Bacillus pumilus: one gene and its partner. The protein of the gene in region 1 binds, or shares a complex with, the protein of each later gene. Links are inferred from orthologs where the notes say so. Each region holds a gene or a part of one and is shown on either strand. Other genes may lie near its edges.

The links.
Region 2: the proteins of CKW02_RS17885 (region 1) and CKW02_RS11195 are in contact, whole or in part, in a crystal structure (PDB 3TUF), measured with the Bacillus subtilis proteins. The link is inferred for Bacillus pumilus from one-to-one orthologs.

What each region holds. Positions count from the first base shown.
Region 1 is NZ_LT906438.1:3,421,162-3,424,291, reverse strand. Bases 1-2,806 are described here. They hold CKW02_RS17885 (stage II sporulation protein SpoIIQ), read left to right. Parts: upstream 1-858; coding sequence 859-1,755; downstream 1,756-2,806. Other genes in these bases: CKW02_RS17875 (ammonium transporter), read right to left, coding at 2,201-2,806; CKW02_RS17880 (P-II family nitrogen regulator), read right to left, coding at 1,835-2,182; CKW02_RS17890 (GNAT family N-acetyltransferase), read right to left, coding at 233-742. Outside these bases: more of CKW02_RS17875, read right to left, coding at 2,807-3,130. UniProt on the Bacillus subtilis protein: Involved in forespore engulfment and required for anchoring membrane proteins on the forespore side of the septal membrane. Forms a channel with SpoIIIAH that is open on the forespore end and closed (or gated) on the mother cell end.
Region 2 is NZ_LT906438.1:2,198,178-2,201,500, reverse strand. The notes cover bases 199-3,197. They hold CKW02_RS11195 (SpoIIIAH-like family protein), read left to right. Parts: upstream 199-1,381; coding sequence 1,382-2,014; downstream 2,015-3,197. Other genes in these bases: accC (acetyl-CoA carboxylase biotin carboxylase subunit), read left to right, coding at 2,699-3,197; accB (acetyl-CoA carboxylase biotin carboxyl carrier protein), read left to right, coding at 2,211-2,687; spoIIIAG (stage III sporulation protein AG), read left to right, coding at 711-1,382; spoIIIAF (stage III sporulation protein AF), read left to right, coding at 199-718. Outside these bases: spoIIIAE (stage III sporulation protein AE), read left to right, coding at 1-71; more of spoIIIAF, read left to right, coding at 86-198; more of accC, read left to right, coding at 3,198-3,323. UniProt on the Bacillus subtilis protein: Involved in forespore engulfment. Forms a channel with SpoIIIAH that is open on the forespore end and closed (or gated) on the mother cell end.

The DNA of each region.
Region 1 (3,130 bases):
AAGCGTCTCTTTGTTGGAGAGACGCTCCAGCATGTAGACAAACCCTCGCATTCGTTGTCAGTCCTGCGTGCTGGTGCTCACGAATGTCAAATTCGCTCCGCTCCAGTACTCGTCCTTCCTTGACTGCAAAGGTTTTCTATCACGCTGAAAAGAAGACAAAGGGCTAAAATCAAGATCATTTTAGCCCTTTGTCAACAATCTGAAGCGTCTCTTTGTTGGAGAGACGCTCATTTTATAATTCTTTTCCTAGAATGTCTAAATCGTACCTGCTGCCGTCCATTTCTGCGATGCGTGGCAGGTGACCCCATGTTTCAAAGCCGTGCTTTTTAAATAATCGAATGCTGGCTTCGTTGTGCCCGAAAATAAAGGCGAGTAATGTTCGAATGCCTAGTGAAGGTGCCAACTCAATGGCCTCTTGTAAAAAAAGTGACCCTAAGCCTTTCCCTCGATCGTCTTGGTTTAAGTAAATACTCATTTCAACGGTCCCGTTGTATGCAGGTCTTCCATAAAACGTTTCAAAGCTGAGCCAGCCGTAAATATGTCCATCCTCATCTGTTTTCACATAGAGAGGTCTTTTCTCTGAATGATTCAAAAACCATTGCCGGCGGTCTTCAACTGAAACTGGTTCTGTATCGGCGGTTACTTCTCTTGAAGCAATAGTCGAATTGTAAATATCAACGATTGCTTTGAGGTCATCTTCTGTTGCTATACGGTTGAAAGTTTTCACATTAAAGTCCCCCATCTTTTTTTCATTCATCATACATATTATTGATGCGATTGCGCAAAATAAAAAGAAAAATGATTTCGTGTGTATATATTTTTTGAAAAGTGTTCAGAATGTTGCTGAGGTGATGAAAAATGAGAGAGGAAGAAAAGAAACGTACTTCCAAAATCACAAAAGTTCAGCAATTTTTCCGTAAGCGCTGGGTATTCCCTGCAATTTACTTGGTCAGCGCAGCGGTCGTGTTAACAGCCGTTCTTTGGTATCAAGCTGTATCAAAAGATGTGAAAGACCAACTATCTGATGGAAATCAAACAGGGCAAGAACAGCGTGATGATGCCGTTGAAGTTGGAAAGCCAATTGAAAATGTTGCCATGCCAGTCCAGAATTCTGATAATGTTTCTGTCGTGAAAAAGTTCTATGAAGCAGATGCTGATCAAAAAGAAAAAGAAGCAGCACTTGTAAACTATAATAACACCTATACCTTGAGCAAAGGTATTGATCTTGCAGATAAAGATGGCAAAGTGTTTGATGTCACAGCTGCTCTTAGTGGAACAGTGGTTCAAGCGAAAAAAGATCCAGTTCTCGGTCACGTCGTTGAAATTGAACATGAAGATGGATTATCGACTGTTTATCAATCGTTGTCACAGGTGAGTGTTAAAGAAGGCGATGAAGTGAAGCAGAATGATGTCATCGGTGCTTCTGGTAAAAATCTTTATGGTGCTGAAAGCGGCAACCATGTGCATTTTGAAATTCGTATGGAAGGTTTAGCGCTTAATCCACTTAGCTTCATTGACAAGCCTGTTTCAACTATTGAAAAGGCCGCGCAAGAAGTGACGGAAGAAGCAAAAGAACCTGCTCAGCCAAAAGCTGATGAAAAAACGAAGGAACCTGCTGCTGAAGATAAGGCCAAAGAGCCTGCTGGAGAAAAATCTGAAGAAAAGTCTGATGAGAAGGGGAAATCCTCTGATCAAGAAAAGTCTTCTGATTCCTCTAAAGACAGCAGTCAATCTGAAGAAACAAAACAATCTTAATTCTTGAAACCTCTGTATATGAATCATGCAGAGGTTTTTTTCTGTCTTTAAAAAATCCCCGCACTCGGCGGAGGATGGTTTAAAGAGCGGCAGGTCCTTCTTCACCTGTCCGAATGTTGATTGTATTTTCTATCTCATATATAAAAATTTTCCCATCCCCTGGTTCGCCTGTACGAAGTACCTTTTGAGCTGTTTCAACGACCTGTTCGACAGGTACTTCGCTTAGGACGATTTCAATCTTTAATCGTTCGTACACATTACTTTCCTTTTTGACGCCACGGTATAGCTCTGTATGTCCCTTTTGTAAACCGCAGCCGTGTACATTCGAAAAGGTAATGGAAGTAACACCAATCTTTCCAAGCTCCACCTTTAATGTTTCAAAATTGGCTGGACGTGTGACAATCTCCACTTTATACATTTTGCTCATAGAGACACCCCTTTTTCTTTAATCTTGATAAGCTTTTTCCCCATGCATGGTTAAATCAAGACCCACTGATTCTTCTTCTTCGGTTGCGCGAATCTTAAAGAAGAGATTGACCACTTTGATGATTACGTATGTCACAACAGCTACAAAGGCATAAGTGGCAACAATAGCGACGACTTGCTTCCAAAGTAAGCTGGGATCTCCGTAGAATAATCCATTGGCTCCACCGTCATTGACAGAGGTTGTTGCGAAAAGCCCGGTTGCAATTCCTCCCCAAGTCCCGCCAATTCCGTGAAGACCGAATGCATCTAGTGCATCATCATAGCCAAATTTGGCTTTGAGTGAGAAGACTCCCCAGAAACACACAATCCCGCCAATAATTCCGATGATGATAGAAGCAAAAGGTGTGACAAAACCGGCGGCAGGTGTAATTGCCACAAGACCTGCGATGGCTCCAGAAATCGCGCCGAGCATGGTCGGTTTTTTGTTGATCATCCACTCGACTAACAGCCAGCCGATGATTCCCGCAGCAGCAGCTGTATTGGTGTTAATAAAGGCATACATTGCGACACTGTCTAAGGTAAGGGCACTTCCAACGTTAAAGCCAAACCATCCAAACCAAATGACAGCTCCGCCAAGAAGAGTATAAATCAAATTGTGAGGAGAAGAGCTTGCTGCTTCTTTACGCTTCCCGAGCACAATCGCTACGACTAGACCTGCAACACCTGATGAAATGTGAACCACGTTTCCTCCAGCGAAGTCGAGCGCACCCATTTCGCCAATCCAACCGCCTCCCCATACCCAGTGTGCGACTGGCGCGTATACAAATGTGACCCAAAGGAGTGTAAACACAACGACCGCTGAGTAACGAATTCGTTCAGCAAAGGCACCTGAGATGATGGCTGTTGTTAAGACGGCAAAGGTCATTTGGAACATCATGAACAATGAATG
Region 2 (3,323 bases), 1.2 Mb from region 1 along the record:
TGTCGCTCATGTTCTTTTTAAGCATTACCGTCATTATCACTGCTGGCAACCTGACCATGATGATGAAGTAAGGAGGGGACACCTTTTGAGTTTTCTCACGGAATGGATCACAAGTATTATTCTCTTTATCTTATTTGCGATTGTCATTGATCTTCTGCTTCCCAATTCAAGCATGCAAAGATATGCCAAAATGGTCGTCAGCCTCCTGTTGATTGTGGTGATGCTCAATCCGATTTTTGCTTTATTTCGGGCAGACCCTGACCAAATTTTCTCAGAATTGATGAAGGGAAAGGAAGAAGCACAGTCAGAAGAAATAAAAAATCAGATGAATTTAGAAAAAAAAGAAATACAAGCCTCTCAGCGTGCATATATTTTAAAGCAAATGGCTGTCCAACTAGAAAAAAGCGCAAAGGAGCCACTGGAGAAGGAGAGCTACGAAATGAAACACGTAGAAGTGTTGGCAGATGAAGAGCACCTGGATCAGAATATGGAGGCGGATCAATTTCGCATCAAAGCAGTTCTTTCCCCGCTCACAGGTGATGCTGTAGAAACGGTGGCAAAGGTGGACATTGATCTCTCCAGGCAAAAGGAGGAAAGCGCTGGATCTTCTAGCAAAGAGATCAAGAGGGTGAAAGAGACGCTTGCTGATGTTTGGAATACGAGTCCTGAGCACATTGCGCTGAACATTGAGGGAGGTGACGCAGCAGATCATGAATAACAAGGACTGGAAACAAAAGCTGAAATCATTCTTGCAGCCGCCTGAAAAAGGTGAAGGGAAACCAAAATTAACGAAGCACCATTACTTGCTGCTTGTATTCATCATCGGCGTATCTTTCATGTTAGTCAGTCAGATCTTGTCACCGCCATCAAGCAAAGAACAAGCTGCTGTTCCTACTTCTAAAAAAACAACCTCACAAGAGCAGGAGGTATTCAAGCCGGCATCGTCAAGTAAATCAAAAAATTCGATTGAAGATGTGGAGCAAGAATACGAAAATCAGCTGAAAGAAATTTTAGAGACCATTATTGGCGTTGAGGATGTATCGATTGTGGTCAATGTAGACGCCACTTCTTTAAAAGTGTTTGAAAAAAACAAATCCAATAAAAGCACAACGACCGAAGAAACAGATAAAGAAGGCGGCGTGCGAAGTGTCACCGATCAAACAAAAGAAGAAGAAATCGTCATCATCAAAAATGGCAATGAAGAAACGCCAGTCGTGGTGCAAACGAAAAAACCAGATATTCGAGGTGTTCTCGTTGTTGCTCAAGGAGTAGACAACGTTCAAATAAAGAAAACCATCATTGAAGCGGTTACACGAGTGCTTGACGTACCGAGCCATAGAGTGGCTGTTGCCCCTAAAAAAATCAAGGAGGATTCGGAATGATGTTAAAAAAACAAACGGTTTGGCTATTAACGATGCTAAGTTTAGTTGTCGTCTTAAGTGTGTACTATATCATGTCTCCACAAGGTGAAAATGCAGTGACAGTAGAAGAGATGAAATCAAAAGGAACGGAAGAGAAAAAGACTGAACCAGAAAAAGGGATGGACAAAGGAACGGAAAAAGGCGCTGATGAGAAGTCCACTGACAAAGAAACAAATGGTAAACAAGAGGATATCGAAACAAGCGGTGAAGAAGGAAAGGCTGTGTCAGAGCAAACAGACGATGAGCTTTTTACAACATACAGATTAGAGCTTGAAGATAAACGAAGCAAACAGCGTGAAGAGTTCAACGAAATCGTATCCAGTGATGATGCAACAGCACAAGAAAAAAGCGAAGCGTATGACCAAATGACAGCGCTTAGTGAGGCAGAAGGAACGGAGCGTCAGCTCGAAACCTTAATTAAAACAAAAGGTTATAAAGATGCGCTAGTGAGTGCAGAGGGAGATAAAGTGAGCATCACAGTTCGTTCTGACAAAAAATCAAAGTCCCAAGCGGCCGATATTATTGATATGGTCACAAAAGAAATGAGAGGTCTTGATAACGTAGCGGTCACTTTTGAGCCCTCCAATGAATAAAAAATGAACAGGCGCCCTTTGCCGTAAAGGGCGTTTTTTGATGCGGTTTGGCGCCCTCTCCAAGGTGCTCTCGCAAAGCGCTTCGCCACAATAGTAGTTGAATTCAATGAAATCCTCCTGTAAGATGGTTATAGTATGTACTTTTAGTACTAGCCTATAAAGAAAAAGATAAATCCATACATAGGGGTGCAAATCCATGTTAAAAATTGAAGAAATTCATGAACTGATTAAATTAATTGACGAATCAACAATTGATGAATTTACGTACGAAAACGAAGGTGCAAAAATCAAACTGAAGAAAAATAAAGAAGTCGTTCAGCAAGTAGCGGCACCAGTGGCTCCTGTCCAAGCAGCTCCAGCTCAACAAGCTCCTAAAGCACAAGCTCCAGCTCAGACCGAAGCCCCTGCACAAGAGGCAGCTGCGTCTGAAAATCTGCATAAAATCACATCCCCAATGGTTGGCACATTTTATGCTTCATCTTCACCAGAAGCAGATCCATATGTGACATCAGGTTCTAAGGTGAAGGAAAACACAGTTGTGTGCATCGTAGAAGCGATGAAACTGTTTAATGAAATCGAAGCAGAAGTAAAAGGTGAAATCGTCGAAGTATTAGCTGAGAACGGTCAGCTTGTAGAATTCGGACAACCCCTCTTTCTAGTGAAAGCAGAGTAAGGAGTACGATCATGATTAAAAAGCTATTAATTGCAAACAGAGGAGAAATCGCAGTTAGAATTATCCGCGCTTGTAAAGAGCTTGGAATTGAAACAGTTGCGGTATTTTCTGAAGCGGATCGCGATGCGCTTCATGTTCAAATGGCTGATGAAGCATATTGCATCGGACCGACTGCTTCAAAAGATAGTTATTTAAATGTCACGAATATTGTTAGTGTAGCCAAATTAACAGGGACAGATGCCATCCATCCAGGATACGGCTTCCTTGCTGAAAATGCAGACTTCGCAGAGCTTTGCGAGGAATGCAATGTCATCTTTGTTGGGCCAACTGCGTCAGCGATTTCCAAAATGGGAACGAAAGATGTCGCAAGGGAAACAATGAAAGATGCTGGCGTTCCGATTGTTCCTGGTTCCCAAGGAATTGTAAAAGATCTTGATGATGCTGTTTCAACAGCAGCAAGTATTGGGTATCCTGTGATTATAAAAGCAACTGCCGGCGGCGGTGGTAAAGGAATCCGTGTAGCTCGTACCGAAGAAGAGCTTATTAACGGTGTCACCATCACGCAGCAGGAAGCAGCGCAAAACTTTGGTAACCCTGGCGTCTATTTAGAAAAGTTCATTGAAGACTTTAGACACG